DNA from 3 places in the Pannonibacter anstelovis genome. Region 1 is predicted to be linked to each of the others. Evidence: riboswitches for the same ligand, from Rfam matches in the RefSeq annotation. Region 1 holds a riboswitch; each other region holds the start of a gene.
What was found. Region 1 has a riboswitch for cobalamin ahead of cobU (bifunctional adenosylcobinamide kinase/adenosylcobinamide-phosphate guanylyltransferase). Riboswitches for the same ligand answer to the same signal wherever they lie in the genome.

Region 1 (3,266 bases):
CCCTCACCAGCCAGCTGCATCCGGGTGGCCTCGCCGCCGGAGAACTGATCGAAGGGCGCTGGCCGCGTGTGCTGGCATCTGCCGCTGCCGGTGCGATGCTGGCGCTGGCTGGCGGGCTCATTCAGGCGATGACCGGCAATCCGCTGGCCAGTCCTGAAGGGCTGGGCGTCAGTTCGGGGGCAGGGCTCGGCATCACCGTGGCGCTGTTTTTGACCGGTTCCTTCTCTCCTCTCCTGCTGCTGGGGGGCGGAGCGGGCGGGGCGGTGCTCGCCTTCCTCTTCGTGCTGGCCATCACCCGCAAGTCCGGCCACGCACCCGGGCCGGTGCTGCTGGCCGGTGTTGCCATAGGCACATTTGCGGCTGCGCTCATATCCTTCATTCTGGCCAGCGGTGATCCGCGTGCGGTCTTCGTGCTGGCCTGGTCCATGGGGCCGACCTACCGCGCCGCCGGACTGACGGCCCTTGCCTCGCTGGCCATCCTGCTCGTTGTGCTGCTGGTGCTGCCGCTGATGGGGCGCTGGCTGGAGATTCTGCCGCTGGGCGACACCACAGCCCGGGCGCTGGGCCTGTCGCCCCGCCGCTCGCGCACCTTGCTTCTGGCGCTCTCGGCCCTGCTGACGGCTGCCGCCACGCTGATAACCGGCCCCCTTAGCTTCATCGGCCTCATCGCGCCCCATATCGCGGCCTCCGTGGCGCCGGGGCGTGCGCTGCTGCGGATTGCCTGTGCTGCGGCTATTGGCGCTGCTCTGATGGTCAGCGCCGACTGGCTGGGCCGCACGCTCGATTTTCCCTACGAGATCCCCGCCGGCATCCTCGCGTCCTTCATCGGCGGGCCGTATTTTCTCTGGCTGCTCTACCGCAGACCCGCGTGAGGCGCAGTCTGCCGCACAAACGCAAAAAGCCCTGCCGTTGCGGGCAAGTTTTGAATTTTATCTAGGGAAGAGAGAAGGTTGGCTCCGCGAGCAGGACTCGAACCTGCGACCATTCGATTAACAGTCGAACGCTCTACCAACTGAGCTATCGCGGATCACCAGAAGGGCAGTGCCCTTTGCGGTGGCGGCTGTGTGCGCCGCCGTCGGTGAGAGGCGTATAACAAAGGCCTTGAGCATTTGCCAAGCCCTTTCTTCAAGAAAGTTTTCCACAGGGCTGGCTTTGGCGGAAATCTGCGGTCTTTCAACGGCTTGGGCCAGTGGATAACCCATCCGCGCCGGTTCTTGCACCCGTTGCCCGGAATGTGGAGGGGGCTTTTGCGCCGCAGGCTTGCCCTAAGGGCGTCCTTGCTGCGCTGCCGCCAAGCCGTTACAAGGAGAGGATCAGGTTCCCCGGAGGGCCAAGCCCAAGGGGATGAAACGGGAATGCGGTGCGGAGCGACTCAATCCGGGGCTCCAAAGCCGCAGCTGCCCCCGCAACTGTCAGCGGAGAATCTTGCCGCCTCATGCCACTGCAAGGCCAGTCCTTGCGGGAAGGCGCGGCAAGGTGAAGACCCGCGAGCCAGGAGACCGGCCTGATGTTGTGCAACCCCAAGGCCGCCGGGTGGGCGGACCGGAGGACCTGACATGATTTCTACTCCCCCAGACTGGGCGGATGGCAGGGCGGATCGCGCCCGCGCGTCCGCAAGAGAGCCTGACGCTGCCATGCTGCAAGCCTGCGGCTGACCCATGGCGCAGGCTGAAGGGCAGGGGGCGGCAACTTCCGTTCTGGTGACGGGCGGCGCACGCTCCGGCAAGAGCAGATATGCAGAGCAGCTGATCCTCGAAAGCGGGCTTGAGCCTGTCTATGTGGCGACTTCCGCCGCTTGGGACGGGGAGATGGAAGCCCGCATCGGCCTGCACCGCGCACGGCGCGGGGTAGAGTGGCGCACCATTGAGGACAAGGGCGGCATCGGCGCGGAACTGACGGACGTGCTCCGGCGCGAAGCCCTGCCCGGACGTGCGGTGCTGGTCGATTGCCTGACGCTCTGGCTGACCAATCTGATGATGGCCGAAGCAGACCTTGCCGCCGCTACTCAGGCGCTTTGCGCGCTCGTGCCCAATCTGCCTGCGCCTGTTGTTTTCGTTTCGAATGAAGTGGGTCTTGGCATCGTGCCGGACAACGCCATGGCGCGTCAGTTCCGCGATGCGCAGGGCCGTCTCAATCAGGAGCTTGCTGCCGTCTGCAGCCGCGTGGTCTTTGTGGCCGCCGGTCTGCCGCTCGTGCTCAAGCCCTCCTCACAACCGGATATCTCTCTATGACCGATTTTCAGACCCCTGCCGTGGCCAAGATCCCGGCCACCATCGTCACCGGCTTTCTGGGCGCGGGCAAGACGACGCTCATCCGCAATCTCCTGACCAACGCGGACGGGCGGCGCATTGCGCTGATCGTCAACGAGTTCGGCGATATGGGCTTTGACGGCTCGCTGCTGGATGGCTGCGCCGATCCGTCCTGCTCTGCCGATGATGTGGTGGAGCTGACCAACGGCTGCATCTGCTGCACCGTGGCCGATGATTTCCTCCCAGCCATGGAAATGCTGCTGGCCCGCGAGACGCCGCCGGACCACATCGTCATCGAGACGTCAGGCCTTGCTCTGCCCCAGCCGCTGGTGCGGGCCTTTACCTGGCCCAGCGTCAAGACGCGGGTGACGGTGGATGGTGTTGTCACCGTGCTGGATGCGGCAGCTCTCGCCGAAGGGCGCATCGTGCTGGACGAGGAAGCCCTTGCCGCGCAGCGCGCTGCCGATGAAACGCTGGATCATGACAATCCGGTGGAAGAGCTTTTCCACGATCAGCTCGCCTGCGCCGATCTGGTGGTGCTGAACAAGGCCGATCTGGTCGATGATCACGCGCTAGAGCATATCCGCGAGCATATCGCAGAAGATGTGCGCGCCGGTGTCGAGATCATTGCAGCTGAAAAGGGTTCGCTGCCCATCGACGTGCTGCTGGGCCGCTCCTCCGCTGCGGAGGATGATCTGGCTGCCCGCCGTGCGCACCATCATCACCACCATCATGACGATGATGACCACGATCACGATCACGATCACGATGATGACCATGACCATGATCATGATCATGATCACCACCATGACGATTTCGAAAGCCATGTGGTCATGGCGCCGGAGTTTGCCTCGCTGAAGGACATCGAGGCTGTGGTGCTGCGGGCGATGGCGCTGAAGGGCGTGCTGCGCATCAAGGGCGCGGTGGCGGTCTCCGGCAAGGCCGCGCCTGCGCTGGTACAGGCGGTTGGCCCGCGTGTCGAGGCCTGGTTCGCGGCAGGTGCCAAGGCGCCCGGCA
Region 2 (3,266 bases), on a different contig from region 1:
CATATTCCAGCACGACGAAGCGGTCATTCTTCACGGCATCAATGCTGGCGAAGGCTGGGTTGGACTTCATGAAGGCGATCTTCTGGTCCGCTGTCACCTGCCCGTAGTTGACGATAACGACCACTTCCGGGTTGCGCTCGATCACCGGCTCCCAGGCGACGGTGGCCCAGCTCTTGTCGAGATCATCCATGATGTTGCGCCCGCCTGCGGCCTCGATGAGGGCGGTGGGCATGGCATAGCGGCCTGCGGTGAAGGGCGTGTCCTCGCCGCTGTCATAGACGAAGACGCGCAGCGGCTCCTTGCCCGGCTCCTTTACCCTGGCGGTCACTTCGGCAAGCTTTGCCTCGTAACCGGCGACCAGCGCCCTGGCCTTGTCCTCGACGCCGAAGATCGTCCCGAGGTTCAGAAGATCGTTGTACATGTCGGCCATGGAGATCTTCTCCCTGGGGCCGATGTGGATGCAGCTTTCGGTCAGCTCATAGACCTTGATACCGAAGGGGGCTAGCGTTTCCGGCGTCACCTCGCCGCCCACCTTCATGCCGTAGTTCCAGCCTGCGAAATAGAAATCGGCTTCCGCACCCAGCAGCACTTCCTTGGTGGGGTATTTTTCGGCGAGTTCCGGCAGCTCCTTCACGCCTTCGCGCATCTCCGGGTCCAGCGTCTTCCAGCCGGACACGCCGGTGTAACCGGCCATGTGGTCCGTCAGGCCCAGCACCAGCATCATTTCGGTGAGGTTCACGTCATTGGAGATGGCGCGTGTGGGGGCGGCGTCAAAGGTGACATCGCGGTTGCAGCTTTTCACCGTCACCGGATAGGCAAAGGCGCTGGCGGTGGTGGCCAGAAGGGCGGCGAAAGCAAGGGCTATACGCATCGGTCAGATCTCACAAGTGAAAGGAAAAACGGGGGGAATGGCCGGAGGTATCGATCCGTGAACGGACGGAGAAAGCCCCGGCGATATTGGCTTCGGTCAGCGCCGCTTCCGGCCTGTCCATGGCGAGCACGGTGCCGTTGGCGAGCAGCAGCACCCGGTCAGCATGCTCTGCGGCCAGCGTCAGGTCATGCAGGGTGGTGATCACCGTCAGCGGCAGGCCGCGCAGCAGGGCCATCAGCTCCAGCTGGTGGCGGATATCGAGATGGTTCGTCGGCTCATCAAGGATCAGCAGGCGCGGCTCCTGCGCCAGCGCACGGGCCACCAGCACACGCTGGCGCTCGCCGCCGGACAGGGTGCCGAAGGAGCGCTCGCTCAGCGCCGTCAGATGCAGCCGGGCCAGGGCATGCTCCACCACCTCGCCGTCACGCGCTCCTGCTGCCGCAAGTCCGCGCTGATGCGGCAGGCGGCCGAGGCTGACGATCTGGCGCACGGTCAGGGCAAAATCCGTCGGCTGCTCCTGCAGTACCACGGCAATGCGGCGGGCCGTGTCACGGCTGGACATGGCCCAAAGGCTCGTGCCCTCCAGCCGCACGTCACCTGTCTGCGGCTTGTGGAAGCGGTAAAGCAGTCGCAGCAGCGACGATTTTCCCGCCCCATTGGCACCGCAAATGGCCAGCATCTCACCCTGATTGACGGTGAAGCTGATCCCGGAGAGGAGCGTGAGGTTTCCGCGCGGCCCCCAGCCGAGGTTATCAGCCTCGAAGAAAGGCGCGCTCACGTGCCGGGCCTGAAGGTGGTTGTGCGGCCGGGTGCGGGAATGCGGGCCAGCGCCGTCTTCGCCATCCGGCCCGGACGCTCGGATGCCTTGCACCAGCCATCGGCCAGACCGTGATACTGGCGGGCAAAAGCGGCAATGTCCGGCACGTCTTCCAGCGTCAGGTGCCCGAACAGCCAGCCGGTCTTGAACTGTGCGGTCAGGGCGACAGTGCAGGGCTGGCCACAGGCGGCCATGCATTCAACGCCTGAGACGGACCAGTCCGTATCGGCCTGCAGCGCGCTGGCAAGGGCTGTGCCTAGATCATGCCCGGGCCGTTCGCCGGTCTCCTTGTCGCGGCATGTAACGCAGATCGTGAGATAATGGGAAGGGGAGGGGCCTTCCGTCTTCGGGATGGCCTGCTGCATAGGCGCAGGCGCAGGTGTTCCGGCCAAGGCCGGTCCCTGAATGGTCATGGACATGCTCCTTCCGGGACACCCCGCCCGGCGGTTTGAGGTCTGTTGTGATGGCAGGTCTCCTGACTTGCGGGTCGCCGCTTGCCCGGTCCTTCCCGTTCCTCGGTGGAACAGTGGATCACCCGGGGTCGCTCGCCGCCTACAGTTGCGGGGGCAGTCACGGACTTGGCGCCTGTTGGCTACACCGTACCGTGTTCCCTTTTCACCCGGCCAAGGCTTTGCCAGCCGGGAACCATCGCCGCAGATGATCAAATCCGCCGTCCTTCCTGTCAAGCTCCATCGTCATAAATCCGGAACAGGTTTTCATACTGGGGTAGTGATATATGTTATAAGATAACATTACAATATATGGCTTCGTAAGGACAAAAAAATCCCCGGCTGCCTATGCCGGCAGCCGGGGGAGTCGCCTCTCATCGAGCTGGGGTGAACGGCATCCCGGGGGCTGGGGTGCCGTCGCAAGTCTCTGCCTTTACGCCAAGTCCTAAGATGCTGACGCATCAAGACTTGGAACGCTCAGGCGCCGCAGTGTTCGAACAATTCCCGTTGAGCAAAGCTCCCCGGTGGCTCCGTCACTCGGCGGCGATGCGGGCGCTGGGGTTGTTCGGATGTGTCGTCCAGTTGGCATAGTCCCCAGAGACGGTACGGCCCGTCCGCGGATCAACGGTTCCGGTGGCCATTGGTTCCATGGTGATGCAATTTTCCACCGGGCAGACCGAGACGCAGAGATTGCAGCCGACGCATTCCTCGTCGATCACTTCGAACTTGCGTACCCCGTCCACCATGCTGGTGATCGCCTGATGCGAGGTGTCCTCGCAGGCGATGTGGCAGCGGCCACACTTGATGCAGAGGTCCTCGTCGATCTTCGCCTTGGCGATGTAGTTGAGGTTGAGGTAGCGCCAGTCGGTGACATTGGGCACTGCACGGCCTGAGAAGTCCGAAATCCGCTCGTAACCGGCCCCGCCCATCCAGTCCTTCAGCCCCTCGATCATCTCCTCGACGATCTTGAAGCCATAGGTCATGGCGGCGGTGCAGACCTGCACGTTGCCGGCGCCGAGGGCAATGAACTCTGCCGCATCGCGCCAGGTGGTGACGCCGCCGATGCCGGATATGGGCAGGCCATAGGTTTCCGGATCACGGGCGATTTCCGCCACCATGTTGAGGGCAA
Region 3 (3,266 bases), on a different contig from region 1:
TTCTGCCCCGTAAGATCGCTCAGGACGAGCTGCCGGACGAGCTGCTTGATTATGCCTCTGGTGGAGGGTTCATGAGCCCCTTTTCGCCTCCGGATGCCGATTACATAGTCAAGGGAGATCCTATTTTCGCTGCGCTTTGCAAGAAATGAACAGAACGCCAATTTAACAACAGAGGCCAAATTTATGACGTCCATGACAGATGCCGTTGCCGGCGCCCGCGCCCACATCGAGGCTGCGCTCGTTGCCAGGGCAACTTCCGACACAGCCTTCCGCGAGCTGCTGAAGAGCAATCCGCATGCCGCCATCCGCGACATGTTCGGCAATGACCCGATCCCATCGATGAAGATCAGCGTCGTCGAGGAACAGGCCGGCGAAGTGCTTCTCGTACTGCCGCGCTCCATCGCCGAAGACGAGCTGCCGGATGAGCTTCTGGACTATGCGTCCGGCGGAAATCTGCACAAGTGCTTGAGCGATATAGGTTTCTTTACCCCAATCGAAGGCCGTGGCATCAGGTTCTAAGGGAGACGATCATGAGCGAAATCACAGCCTATCCGTTCGAGAAGGCTCGCGCCGTTCTTGAGGCCGAGCTTCGCAAGAAGGCAGAAACTGACACTGCCTTCCGCAGCGCCCTTCTGAACGATCCGCATGCAGTACTTGTGGAATTGCTTGGCACGGATCCGGTCCCGAGCCTTGCGATCCGGGTCCTGGAAGAAGCTCCCGGAGAGATCGTGCTGGTGCTTCCGCGCCGCATCGAGGCAGATGAACTGCCGGACGAATTGCTCGATTATGCAGCCGGCGGCGCCTACAAGGGCTGCAAGGGCGATGGCTGGACGCAGGACAAGCTGCGCCGCATTGGCTACGACCCATTCTGATCCACGCCTTTGCATGGAGGCCGGGAGTTCCCCGGCCTCTTTTCATGCCAAAGGCTCAGCCCGCCACATGAAGCCTTGCGTTGAACAGCGGGCTGCCGCTGAGCTGCTTCAGAGCCTTTGCGCCCGCCAGCACGCCGAGGTCCACCAGCGGCTCCAGAATGATCACGGTCATGTAAGCCGCACCGAAGCTGGCCACATCAGCGAGGTTCTCAGTGGAGAAACCGTGGCCATAGACGGCCCAGAAGGCCACCCAGGCAACAATGCCGCCCTGATAGGCGGTGGAAAGCGCCAGCGCCTGCGAATATTTCAGGTCCACATACGGTGTCGACGGCGCAATGATTCGCTTTGCCAGCAGGCTGATGCCAAAGAGAGGCACCAGCAGCGTGGTGACATTCATGCCGTATTGCGGCAGGTCGAAGGGTGCAAAGAACAGGCCCTGCATCAGCAGACCGGCGGCTAGCCCGATGGCAGCAGCCCCTGCCCCGAACAGCAGCAGCAGTGTAGAGCCGAGAATCAGATGCACCTCGGACACGCCCACGGGGTGATGCGGCAGCACCTCGAAGAAGCAAAACACGAGCGCAGTGGTCATGATGCTGCGCAGGAGAAGCGGAATGGCACCGCCATTGGTCCGCAGGTCGTCAACGGCGAGTTTTGCTGCAAGCCCGAAAGCCGTTGCCGCTGTGCCATAACTCAGGATGATTTTCGCGCCTTCAACGACGCCTTCTTCGATATGCATGCTCGTTCCTTTCTGCGCCCGCCGCGCATTGGACTGGATTGGGCTTTGCGCCCGGTCATGTGATGGACAGGTATCCTGGCTTACGGTTCACCGCTTCGCCTGCCTTCCCAGCCCTTGCGGGGCCAGTGGCATAGAGGCATCGCTCGCCGTTTACAGTTGCGGGGGCAGCCGGGGAATCAGGCCTTGCACGATGTGCGGGCCCTCACCCCGTTCCCTGTTTTTTGCCGTAGCAGCATCTGTCTGCGCGGCCCATCAGCTTCACTCTAGCCCAGATAGAAACAATGCCATAGCATTTGTGCGTTCATGCATGTCTTTCCACATACCGGCAAAAAGTATGAGCCAGGCGCATCAAAGCGCCGTGAAATCGCCCGCTTTGACAGATCATTTCACAAAGCCGTTATGCTGGAGTAGTTTACCATGCATCATCGATAGCCGCGTTCCAGCCAAAGACCTGTGTGTGACGCAGGTCACGGACCTTTATGGCAAGGTTGGGACATGGTTCCGGCGGTTTAGATTTCAGTTCTCAATCTGGAGCTTCAAATGCGATCCTTTCTGATGCGTGGTGTCAGTGTCTCCGTCATGGCCTTGGCGCTGACCCACGGTGCGCTGGCTTTCGAGGCGACCGGCAACGATGTTGCCGATGCCTTCCTGTCACGGGTAGAGGCCGGCAATGTAAAGGTCGTGTCGGTCGGCAGCGTTTCCGAAGATGGCGATCAGGTAACCCTTGAGGATGTCGCCCTTGAAGGCAAGACACCGGAAGATGGTTCCGGCACCATCGGCATCATCACCCTGACCAACGGTGAAGAAAAGTCAGATGGGACGATGAGCCTTGATGGCGTCGCCATCGAGGAAGCCGTGCTTGAAGACAAGGACGGCGCATCTGTGTCGATGGCATCGCTGACCCTGACAGGTGTGGTTCTTCCGCCTGCTGACGGGTCCAAATCCTTCGAGGAAACTGCAGATTACAACACCATCGAGGCTGAAGGTATCGAGATCGCCGAAGGTGACGTTACCAAGGCCTCGCTGGACACCGTCTATGCTGCGATCAACAGCCGCGAAGGCAATCTGCCAACCTCGGGCGAACTGAACATGACGGGTATCGCCATTGCGGTTTCAGAGCTTGACGCAGGCACTGCCAAGCAGCTCACCGATCTTGGCTATGAGACCGTGAATGCCGAAGTGGCGGCAGAGTTCAAGTGGGATCCGGTCACCGGTGTGCTTGACCTGCCGAGGCTCGACATGACCGCAGCTGAAATGGGCGGCGTCGCCCTGGCTGTGCAGATCGGCGGCCTGACCAAGGAAGTGGCCGAGAAGCTGGAAGCAGCCAAGGACAACAGCGACGAAGCCATGGCTATCCTGCAGGGCCTGACGCTGAACTCCATGCGCCTGCGCTTCGACAACGGCTCGATCGTCGACCGCCTCCTCGACCAGCAGGCCAAGACTGCAGGATCGGACCGAGCCGCAGTCGTTAGCCAGCTCAAGACCGGCCTGCCGATGATGCTCGCCCTGCTTCAGAACCCGGAGTTCCAGGCCAAGGTGGCAGCTGCTGCCGGCGAATTCCTGGACAACCCCGTGTCACTGCAGGCTGACGCCAAGCCGGCAGCTCCTGTTTCCGTCGCGCAGATCTTCGGAACGGCAGTCATGGCACCGCAGGGCCT

Region 2: linked by a shared signal. The riboswitch ahead of V6L75_RS12185 (DUF1636 domain-containing protein) and the one ahead of cobU (bifunctional adenosylcobinamide kinase/adenosylcobinamide-phosphate guanylyltransferase) in region 1 are both predicted to bind cobalamin.
Region 3: linked by a shared signal. The riboswitch ahead of V6L75_RS00960 (energy-coupling factor ABC transporter permease) and the one ahead of cobU (bifunctional adenosylcobinamide kinase/adenosylcobinamide-phosphate guanylyltransferase) in region 1 are both predicted to bind cobalamin.

The regions. Positions count from the first base shown of each region.
Region 1 is NZ_JBAKBF010000006.1:219,692-222,957, reverse strand. Features, by position in the region: gene fhuB (Fe(3+)-hydroxamate ABC transporter permease FhuB) at 1-872, shown strand, start outside; tRNA gene V6L75_RS11715 (tRNA-Asn) at 952-1,027, opposite strand; cobalamin riboswitch at 1,299-1,522, shown strand; gene cobU (bifunctional adenosylcobinamide kinase/adenosylcobinamide-phosphate guanylyltransferase) at 1,659-2,231, shown strand; gene cobW (cobalamin biosynthesis protein CobW) at 2,228-3,266, shown strand, end outside.
Region 2 is NZ_JBAKBF010000007.1:31,855-35,120, forward strand. Features, by position in the region: gene V6L75_RS12175 (ABC transporter substrate-binding protein) at 1-871, opposite strand, end outside; gene V6L75_RS12180 (ABC transporter ATP-binding protein) at 882-1,649, opposite strand; gene V6L75_RS12185 (DUF1636 domain-containing protein) at 1,646-2,101, opposite strand; cobalamin riboswitch at 2,137-2,353, opposite strand; gene preA (NAD-dependent dihydropyrimidine dehydrogenase subunit PreA) at 2,671-3,266, opposite strand, start outside.
Region 3 is NZ_JBAKBF010000001.1:212,523-215,788, reverse strand. Features, by position in the region: gene V6L75_RS00975 (NHLP leader peptide family natural product precursor) at 1-149, shown strand, start outside; gene V6L75_RS00970 (NHLP leader peptide family natural product precursor) at 184-519, shown strand; gene V6L75_RS00965 (NHLP leader peptide family RiPP precursor) at 531-872, shown strand; gene V6L75_RS00960 (energy-coupling factor ABC transporter permease) at 928-1,608, opposite strand; cobalamin riboswitch at 1,657-1,876, opposite strand; gene V6L75_RS00955 (hypothetical protein) at 2,149-3,266, shown strand, end outside.